One region of the Paenibacillus ottowii genome, then DNA from elsewhere that is predicted to be linked to it. Evidence: riboswitches for the same ligand, from Rfam matches in the RefSeq annotation. Region 1 holds a riboswitch; each other region holds the start of a gene.
The links. A riboswitch is a leader RNA that binds a small molecule or an ion and turns the genes downstream of it on or off. The one in region 1 is predicted to bind thiamine pyrophosphate.

Region 1 (3,278 bases):
CCACTTCGTTTCTCCAGATTCAAATGAACCGCTCCGCTGCCAACCGCCTTAAAAGCACTTTAGTTTTTTGATAGATTGGATGGCATTTTTACACATAAGCGCACCTGCTTTTGCGCTTAGATACTATGAGACTAAAGAATAAACCAAGTGGAACGAAAACGAAGTGGGCGGAATGGTGCTGTACAAGCGAAGCGGTCGCTTTTGTCCCCGGATTTCTATCCTGTTGAGGCTTTATTTGGGAAATCCGGGGGCGGTGGCGATGGTAAGCACCATCCGTCCGCGTAGTGGCGCTTTGTTCACTTCTTTAGTTCAGTCTTTTTAGTTGGTAATTTAGCGTTTCTACAAATGATCAACGCTTGGGCAAGAAGTTGTTTGTGAAAGCTTTATCGACTTCCAAAGGTTTGCTGAGCAGCTTGCGTTCATACATCCAGTCCGAGTAGTTTTTCCATACCTCTGCTTTTTGTACGCCCCATTGCGTGGCATCGTCCTGATAACGCGGGCTTAGCCATTTTTGACTAGCGAGTACCAGTTTTTTGTCCAGCTCCGGCACAGCTTTACTTAAGATATCTGCCGCTTCTTCCGGATGAGCGATAGTGTATTCATAGCCTTGTGCAGTAGCGTTCATGAACGCTTTGACCAGGTCAGGATCATTTTTTATCGTCTGCTCATTGCTCACAATTACAGGTGTATAGTAATCGAGGCTTTTGGAATAATCTTTTACATACAGCATATCCAATGGCTCACCTCGAAGCTTGGCCTCAATTCCGGTCCATGCGTAGAAAATCCAAGCAAAGTCAATATCCCGCTTCACAGCTGTAAAATAGTCTGCATTGCCCATGTTGACGATCTTCACTTTGCTCACATCACCTTGGTCTGAATCCATGATGGATTTCATGACCGCTTCTTCTACAGGTGAACCCCAGCCGCCGTAGCTTTTACCCTCGAAATCTTTCGGGCTTTTAATTCCGCGGTCTATCGGGGCTGCGAAGCCAGAGGTATTATGTTGAATCACCGCAGCGATGGACACGAGCGGCACGCCTTGGATGCGAGCCTGAGTAACGCCTTCCTGATAACTGATCCCAAAAGGTGCGGCATTCGAAGCAACCATCTGATCAGCTCCGCCTGAACCTGGTTGAACAATTTGGACATTCAAGCCCGCTTTTTCGTAAAATCCCTTGTCCTTGGCGACATAGAGCCCCGTGTGATTCGTATTGGGTGTCCAATCGAGCACGATTTTAACATCTTTAAGCCCCTTTGCCGGGGTAGACGTTGAAGTGCCGGCAGCAGGAGCCGCCTGTTGAGATGCAGGGGAATTGCCGCCGCAAGCGGTCAGAGTCAGAGCCATGAGCCACAGAGTGATCAGACCCAGGCTTAACATGTTCATGCGCTTCATTCGTTGTGTTCTCTCCTTTTAATTACCCGTTATCCGTCCAATCAGACAGCTTAAGTTCCCCATTTTCACAAAAATAACATCTGCCGGAATGCAATCTTTCCAACAACCTCATCTTCAACAAAAAAAGCGTCCCGAGTTCCGGGACGCTTGCGCTTGTATATACCAAAGTAAGGGATGTCCTGTATTTAAAAAGGCACATCTTGCTCAAGCATTCCTACGCTGGCATTACCCAGATCAGGTTGTAAGGGTCAGTGTCTTGGGACACACTCTCAGCCGGCCGATTCCAGCACCCCTGGCATTGTATGGTTTAATGGGTTTGTTTATTCGGGTTTACTACGACGATTATATGCCTTGATCGCGGGTCTGTCCAGCCTTGAGGGAGGGCTTACGGTTCATTTGCCGAACGACAGGGTACACTTTTACTGTGAGCTTGATCAGAAAATGAACATGAATCATTATTCTGATCCGGCCATGTTATTTTCAGAACAGCCGCACAGTATGTTCAGAAGAGCTGGTGCCAGATGGCATAGCCGTATAGAATTCTAATTCGTAAAAAGGAGTTGTTGTGCTGTGGGTAAAACGGAGACATTGGATCGCAGTCAGCTGGAACAAGCCATTGTGAAGGCTTTGGATAACAACAAATTTTGCTCGTTAGGTACGGTAGAGGGCGGAAAACCGAAAGTACGCTATATGGCCCTTTTTAACGATGGAATGAACATTCATCTAGCAACGGATCGTAAAACACATAAAGTGGATGAGCTAAAGGACAATCCGAATGCTTATCTGCTGCTAGGGTATGAAGTGAGGGGTACAAAGGAAGTTTTGGAAGTGGAGGCTACCGTCCAGGTTACAGCTGATGAGGGGTTACGTAAACAAGTATGGAATGATTCTCTGAAAGAGTGGTTTTCTGGACCTGATGATCCTGATTATGTCATTTTAGACGTGAATCCGACTCGTATTGAATACTTGGGTCAACAAATGGAGCGCCAGGTGTGGACAAAATAGAAATGATATAAAGAACAAGCCAGCAAATTTCCAATCTTTTCAGGAGATTTACTGGCTTTTATTTTATTCGAAAACTAATTATTTTTTCATAAATATTTAAGCAAATGACTACTCTTTTGTCCTACATTGGATTAAAATAGGAATGGTGGGTTCAAAGCTTACATATATGTGCAAAAGTATGTATATGAGGCATACACCTTAATAAGGAGGGGTATATTTTGTTATTTCGTAAAAAATGGTTTAAAGGGTTTACAGCAGCAGTTGTAGCTTGTAGCCTGTTGGTGTTTTCGGCCGCTCCATCCTGGGCAGCTAGCGATTCTCGCGATAGCGGTACGGTGAATCTGCGGATCATGGAAACCACGGATATTCATGGGGCACTGATGAATTATGACTACTATTCAGACAAAGAAACCAACGAATATGGCTTGGTTAGTACAGCTAGTTTGATCCAGAAGGCACGTAGTGAAACAAGAAACAGTATGCTGTTCGATAACGGCGATTTGCTTCAGGGCAACCCATTAGACGATTATATGGCTCGTAACAAAACCTTTGAGAAAGAAGGCGGTGTCCATCCGGTTTATAAGATGATGAACCTGATGGGCTATGATGCTGCCACTGTCGGAAACCACGAATTCAACTACGGTCTCGACTTCCTGGACAAATCGCTCAAGGGAGCTGACTTTCCTTACGTAAATGCGAACGTCTATGTTGATAAAGAGGGCCAAGCTACTAAAAACTATTTTACCCCTTATCAGATTCTTGATAAAACAGTAACGGATGAGAAAGGTGAACAGCATACACTCAAAGTGGGTGTAATCGGTCTGGTAACACCTCAAATTATGCAGTGGGATGAAGCTAATTTGAAGGATAAGGTTGTTAC
Region 2 (3,278 bases), 1.9 Mb from region 1:
CTGAATTTTCGAATCTGCTCGGCTACAAGGCGGATGATGCCCGCATCAAACAGCATGCCAGTCTTCAAGGCATCGACCCCAAGATCTGATCCTACAGCTTCGATCTGCTGCGCTGTTGCTTCCTGTGGCAACGGATATACACCGTGAACTCCCAAGGTATTTTGTACCGTTATGGCCGTAATAGCTGACATGCCGTATACGCCAAGCTCCTGAAAGGTTTTAAGATCAGCTTGAATTCCGGCCCCGCCGCCGCTATCCGAACCGGCAATTGTCAGCGCTCTCGGTATGTGCACGTTTCTCATCGCGTACCACCTGTTGTGGTTGTGCCGGCTTCACGGATCGTGACATGACTCTGCAATGAACCAGTATGTAGTTTGGCAAGCTCGTCGAGAAAGGCAATCTGGAAGCTGCCTGGCCCCAGTTTTGCAGTATGCGCTGCGGCTCGGGAAGCAGCTGCACTGTAAAATGCCAAGCCCGCTGTACCTGCGAGTAGTAGATTGGGCTCAACAGCTGCAAACGCACCTAATACAGAGGTCAGTAGGCAGCCTGTGCCGGTTACCTTCGTAAGCAGCGCGTCTCCGCCGCTAATCAAGCGTACTTCGACTCCATCGGTGATAACGTCTTCTTTTCCAGTGATGGCAACCATGGTATGAAGTGTCTGCGCAGCCCGAACTGCCAGATCGACATTACCGCTGTCAGCACTGTCGCCTGCATCCACCCCTTTAATCTCTCGGGCTTCCCCGATAAGATGGGCGACTTCGGCAGCATTGCCTCGCACTAGGGAGATGTTAACCTCCTTTAGGATGCGCAGTGCTGACTTGGTTCTAAAACTGGTTGCTCCTGCACCGACTGGATCTAGCAGGACCGGAATACCATGAGCATTTGCCGATTGTCCGGCAATAATCATGGCATCCACCAGCTCGCGGTTCAGCGTACCGATATTTAGTATGAGGGCGCCCGCTATTTTTGCCATATCCGCTACTTCCTCAGGTGCATAAGCCATCACCGGGGAAGCCCCCAGGGCGTATAGACCATTGGCTGTAAAGTTGGTGACCACCACATTGGTTATATTATGAACAAGAGGCTTGCTGTTTTGTACCTTTGTCAGGAGCTCCGAATAACTCTGTTCCCACATACTCATCATGTTTCTCCTCTCTCATCTATGCTGATTATTCCAAGACCATAGCGTGCATCTGGACGGGCCATTGTTCCTGTGTATAAGCCATGTCCCAGAACATATATTCCAGCTGACAGCTTAGCATAAAATGCTCAATCATTCGCTCTCGCTCGGCAGTCGAGGCGACTTCGGCCCAAGCATCCACGCGCTCTCGATACTTGGAAGTTACATCTTCAATCTGGTTTCCATAAAAGGAAATCCATTCATAGAACGGATGAGACTCATCCGGCCTGACCTCATCCATTAGCCTGCGTCCAATCTCAAGGTATGTCCATGGACAAGGCAGCAGCACGGCCATGATTTCCCCAAGGCTACCCTCATGCGCGACGGTCAGCATGTGGCGGATATAATGATGAGCGGACGGAGCGAGTGGATATCCCTGCATCTCTTCGTAGGTGACACCTGCGACAGTACAAAAATTTTGATGCGGATGAACCTCGCTGTTAAGAATAAAAGAGATCTGTTCGTTAAATACAGCCATATCCTCCCGGCTCGTGCTTTTGGAGATCGCGATGCCGTAAATCCGCATATAGGCGTTCAAATATTCAAAATCTTGTTTTACATAGTGAATCAGCTGTTCTCTTGTTAAACTTCCCTCAGCAATACCTCTCACAAAGGGATGCTCATAAATGGCTTGAAAAATGCCATCCGCCTGCCGACGGAGCTCTTGCGAAAAACTCATTTTCCCCACCTCCAACAAAAATGGAGAACAAGAAGTCCCGTAAGATACAATTCCCGGAACAACGCCAAAAAGCCGCCCCGAAAACTGGAGCGGCTTCAACATAGGTTCAATGCGCAAAAACGCCTGAAACCTTATATACGAAGGCTCCACTTTCCTACGCTAGTACGAACTAGATCAGGTTCAAAGGGTCCAAGATTCATTCTTGTCTCAGCCATAATGGCTCCCCTAGTGGACTTTCCTATTCTTTTGACTAATACTGTACAATCGTTCCTATGTTATGTCAAACCGCTCTGGATTCCTGGTGAAATTAGTGAGGGTGATGGATTACATTTTCCACGGCTTTGACCTTTACATATTCCGGTTTCCACATCGCACTCCGAATGGCTTGTTCAATATCTGAAATGTGTGCCTGAGCTACCTGATCCTGAATTGCGGCCTTCGCTACCGCAACCGCAACTGCGTACGAAACATCACGCAATTTTCGGATATGGGGCAGCAGCGCACCACCCATTTCATTCGAATCTACGGCGTTGGCAACGGCATCAGCTGCTGCGGTAAACATGGAAGGGGTGATTCTTTTAGCTCTGACTACAATCGCGCCCAGACCCAGTCCTGGGAAAACAAAGGCATTGTTCGCCTGACCAATTTCAAATTTCGTACCGTTATAGGTGACAGGCTCAAAGGGACTTCCAGTAGCAATCAAGGCTTTGCCATCAGTCCACCGTATCAAATCCTCAGGTACCGCTTCAGCAAGGTTGGTAGGATTAGACATGGGCATAATGATCGGTCGTTCTACATGCTTTGCCATTTCCTTGATAATCTCTTCAGAAAAGGCACCAGCTACACCGGAAGTTCCAATCAAGATGGTGGGGTTAACCTGACGGATGACCTCCAGCAACGGTATTTTGCCGTCTTCCGATCGGGACCACGAGCTGACTTCTTCCTTTTTGCGCACATAGGGTTTCTGATAATCCAGTATATCGTTCATATCGTCCGTTAACAGTCCACGATAATCATAGGCCCAAAACGACTTAAATGAATCTTCCTCAGAAAGCCCTTCCTTGATCATAGCGCTCCGTATTTGGTCGGCGTTACCGATTCCAGCTGCCCCCGGGCCAAAGACAAGTATTTTTTGTTCACGCAGCGGGGTTTTGGTGACACCTACCGCTGAAATAATCGCAGCCAGGGTTACTGCTCCCGTGCCCTGGATGTCATCATTAAAGGTGAGAATATTTTGACCGTATTTCCCTATAATATGGCGTGCATTCACGCTGCCTACATCCTCCCAATGCAAAAGCGCCTTCGGGAATTGTGTTAATGCTTTGCTGATAAAGGTATCAATAAATTGATTATAGGCTTCTCCGCGCACTCGTTTGTGGCGGTTTCCGATATACAGCGGATCATTTAGCAGCTTTTCAT
Region 3 (3,278 bases), 710 kb from region 1:
TGTGTTGGGAAGAAGTGTATACCGGCTCAAATCCAACGTATCGAGAAAATGCTGCTTGTCTCGTTCCTCCAAATTAAGTCTGCGTACGGCGAACGTTAATATTTCCGTCTCAGCAGCCTCTACAGCTTGGGATTGGATGTCCAGATCCGAGAATTTCCCTGTTCCCAGTAACAGCCTAGAGGTAAAAGATGCTTTTCCAATGGTTAACATGATCAACCGCCTCCTACAAAATGTACAATTTCCAAGCAATCTCCATCCTTAAGTACCGTTTCATGATGATCTTCACGGGTCAATATATGCCGATTCAGCTCCACCACTACGGTTTTCACCTTTAGATCAAGTTCATGCAGCAACTGATCCACACGAGTGATCCGATTAGAAACGGTCATGCTCTGTCCGTTAATGGTCAGCTTCATAAACTTTCCTCCTTGAGAAGTTCAGAAGAAAATTTGCTTATTCCAAGTTCAGCCACATCAGCCCCTTTAAGCATAGCGGCCATCGCTCGCCCAGTCGCATCACTAAGCAGGACACCGTTGCGATAATGCCCGACTGCAGCATAGGCGCCCTCCACTCCAGGAACAGGGCCAATAAAAGGCCGCTCCGCTGCTGCCTGCGGACGCAAGCCCGCCCAAGCACGTATAAAAGAAGCTTCGTGTACACGCGGTAACCAAAACGATGCACGTTCCAACAGTCCCTTTAATCCACCCGCGGTCACCTCTTTGTCATATTGATGTGGAAGACTCGTGGCGCCAATCCAAAGCTCGTTATTCTGTTTAGGTACGAGGTAAACATCATCGGCATAAATAGTATAATCCAACGGATGATCTTTCAAAGATACAGCTACCGCTTCGCCCTTAACCGGATAAAGTGGATAATCAAATCCAATCTGCTCTAACAATTTTAAGCTGTCCAAACCTGCAGCAATCACGACCTGATCGCAGGAAAAGAAACCAATGTCCGTTCGCGCACCGCAAACTCGACCGTCCTGTATAACCAGTTCCTCAGCTTGAGTTCCAGACCATATTGTTGCCCCCAGCACCGCAGCTGCCCCTGCATAAGCACGGCAAAGCTGGACAGGGGCCACTTGTGTCTCCTTCGAACGATAGATAGCCCCAATTACTTGATCTGCCAAGCCCGGAATCCGTCGCGCCAGTTCCTTGGCATCCCACCAAACGGGACAATCATCCTCTCGCATCTTAGCAGCATTCCAGCGTTTTTGGCCCTCTGCTTCCGAACGAAAAGGAGTCACAAAGCCTTCTGTACGAAATTGCACTGAAATACCCGATAAACGCTCCAAATCACTGACAAGTTCAGGGAATGCATCCCGACTTGCACGGGCAAATCGTGCCAGTTCAAGGTCTGTGAACTCTTCACTTTCCGCTGCCAGCATTCCCACCGCTGCTCCTGATGCTCCCTCACCGGGGATCCATCGTTCCAGCATAATTGTACTTCGTCCCTCCTTGGCCACATGATAAGCAATGGAACTGCCGATCACTCCTCCACCTATGACCAAACATTCAGCGTGTGCTATCGCTTTGGTCTCTGTATGTGTCTCTGACATTTATCCCCTGTCTCCTATCTGGTGAGTATTCAACTTTCTTTAGTCCGTTTTCTAGCTTCAGATTCGAGAATTACAAGATCCACCATTCGCCTATATTCCATCGCTGCTGCAATGGGGGACTCAGCTTCCCAAATACCAGACATCACGGCAATTCCGCTTGCTCCGGCATGATAAAGCTCTGGAACATGGTGCGGTTGTATGCCGCCGAGCGCAATCACCGGAATGTCCGACAATCCGCATATGCGTTCTAGCTGTGCTATCCCCCGTGGTACAAGTCCGGCCTTGCAAGAGGTCTCATATACATGACCATACAGTACATAGTCCGCTCCTGCCTGCTCGGCAGCCTGTACCTCCTCCAATGAATGAACAGATACTCCACAGCGTGTGCCCTCTAGCAGTAGACTTTTTGCATCTACTACAGATAACCCATTAGCCGGTAGCTGGACAGCTCCTGCCAAGGTAAGTAAAGCTACGTCCACACGATCATTTACTACAATTTTCTGCAAAGGAACTTTCTGCTCCAGCATGCTACGAGTCAAAGAAAGCAAAGCAGACGCGCCTTTCTGTTTTGAACGTACGTGTACATAGTGAATGTAAGGATAAATAGCGGCAGCCACTTGAGGGACATCTACACAGGACACACTTTCCATCGTGATTACGTGTAATTCGATTTCAATTTCACCTCACTTGAGCTAAAAAATATAATCGTATTAGCTGAACTTATATTGTTGCAGCTCCATATAGGTAATATCATACAGAGCTAGCCACATGTGCCAGCAATAATGAAAGGAGACCATATGTAAATTCGTCTACGGAAGATCGAACTAATGAAAAGAACGAAACACAAAAAACCACTTCCCTAAGGAAGTGGTTAGACGAACGTTCAAAATCAAACGGACTAATATATCCGTAAACGTATATCGTTCCCCGCACGAACAAAAGTAAAGAGCGTCTCTTGTTTGTACGGTGCTCACTTCCCTACGCTGGCATAACCCAGATCAGGTACAAAGGGTCCGAAATCCATTTATTCCGTCTCAGCCGCATGGGCGGCTCCCCTAGTGTGACTATTTTATTGTATCAGCTAAGGATAGCTTAGCATATTTTCCTAATTCTGCAAACCCTATATTGTGTGAAATATGCCAGAACTGGATTTTAGTTTACTTTACTAGACCACTCTTCCACATTCCACGTTTTGGTTACCCAATCTTCGTAAAAGTCCGGTTCGTGGGATACAAGCAATACGGTCCCTTTGTATTCCTTCAATGCGCGTTTCAATTCATCCTTTGCTTTGACGTCCAAGTGGTTGGTAGGCTCATCAAACAGTACCCAGTTGCTCTCACGCATTAATAGTTTACAAAGACGGACTTTAGCCTGCTCTCCACCACTAAGCGCAGATAGAGGCCGTGTGATATGCTCATTCTTCAAACCGCAGCGTGCCAAATGCGCTCGTACTTCATGCTGATTCAAATGTGGGAATTCATTCCACACATCGTCAATCGGCGTAATTTTTCCAGCCTTTACTTCCTGCTCAAAATAAGCAGGCTGCAAGAAATCACCTTGATAGGTTTTTCCGCTGATTGGCGGAATTTTTCCCAAAATGGTTTTGAGCAACGTAGACTTCCCGACCCCATTGCAGCCGACAATTGCAATCTTTTCGCCACGTTCGATCGTCATGGACATTTTAGGCAGAAGGGCATGTGTATAACCAATTTCAAAA

Region 2: it holds a riboswitch for thiamine pyrophosphate, as region 1 does, so the genes downstream of both, tenA (thiaminase II) here and ACQQ6X_RS02165 (ABC transporter substrate-binding protein) in region 1, are expected to answer to the same signal.
Region 3: it holds a riboswitch for thiamine pyrophosphate, as region 1 does, so the genes downstream of both, ACQQ6X_RS24475 (thiamine phosphate synthase) here and ACQQ6X_RS02165 (ABC transporter substrate-binding protein) in region 1, are expected to answer to the same signal.

The regions. Positions count from the first base shown of each region.
Region 1 covers NZ_CP191577.1:482,075-485,352, forward strand. The annotation lists gene ACQQ6X_RS02160 (hypothetical protein) at 148-285, shown strand; gene ACQQ6X_RS02165 (ABC transporter substrate-binding protein) at 350-1,393, opposite strand; TPP riboswitch at 1,588-1,697, opposite strand; gene ACQQ6X_RS02170 (pyridoxamine 5'-phosphate oxidase family protein) at 1,964-2,398, shown strand; gene ACQQ6X_RS02175 (bifunctional 2',3'-cyclic-nucleotide 2'-phosphodiesterase/3'-nucleotidase) at 2,617-3,278, shown strand, end outside.
Region 2 covers NZ_CP191577.1:4,157,880-4,161,157, reverse strand. The annotation lists gene thiD (bifunctional hydroxymethylpyrimidine kinase/phosphomethylpyrimidine kinase) at 1-302, opposite strand, end outside; gene thiM (hydroxyethylthiazole kinase) at 299-1,144, opposite strand; gene tenA (thiaminase II) at 1,170-1,859, opposite strand; TPP riboswitch at 1,994-2,096, opposite strand; gene ACQQ6X_RS19295 (NAD-dependent malic enzyme) at 2,167-3,278, opposite strand, start outside.
Region 3 covers NZ_CP191577.1:5,310,112-5,313,389, forward strand. The annotation lists gene ACQQ6X_RS24460 (thiazole synthase) at 1-210, opposite strand, end outside; gene thiS (sulfur carrier protein ThiS) at 213-416, opposite strand; gene thiO (glycine oxidase ThiO) at 413-1,561, opposite strand; gene ACQQ6X_RS24475 (thiamine phosphate synthase) at 1,591-2,211, opposite strand; TPP riboswitch at 2,520-2,628, opposite strand; gene ACQQ6X_RS24480 (ABC-F family ATP-binding cassette domain-containing protein) at 2,714-3,278, opposite strand, start outside.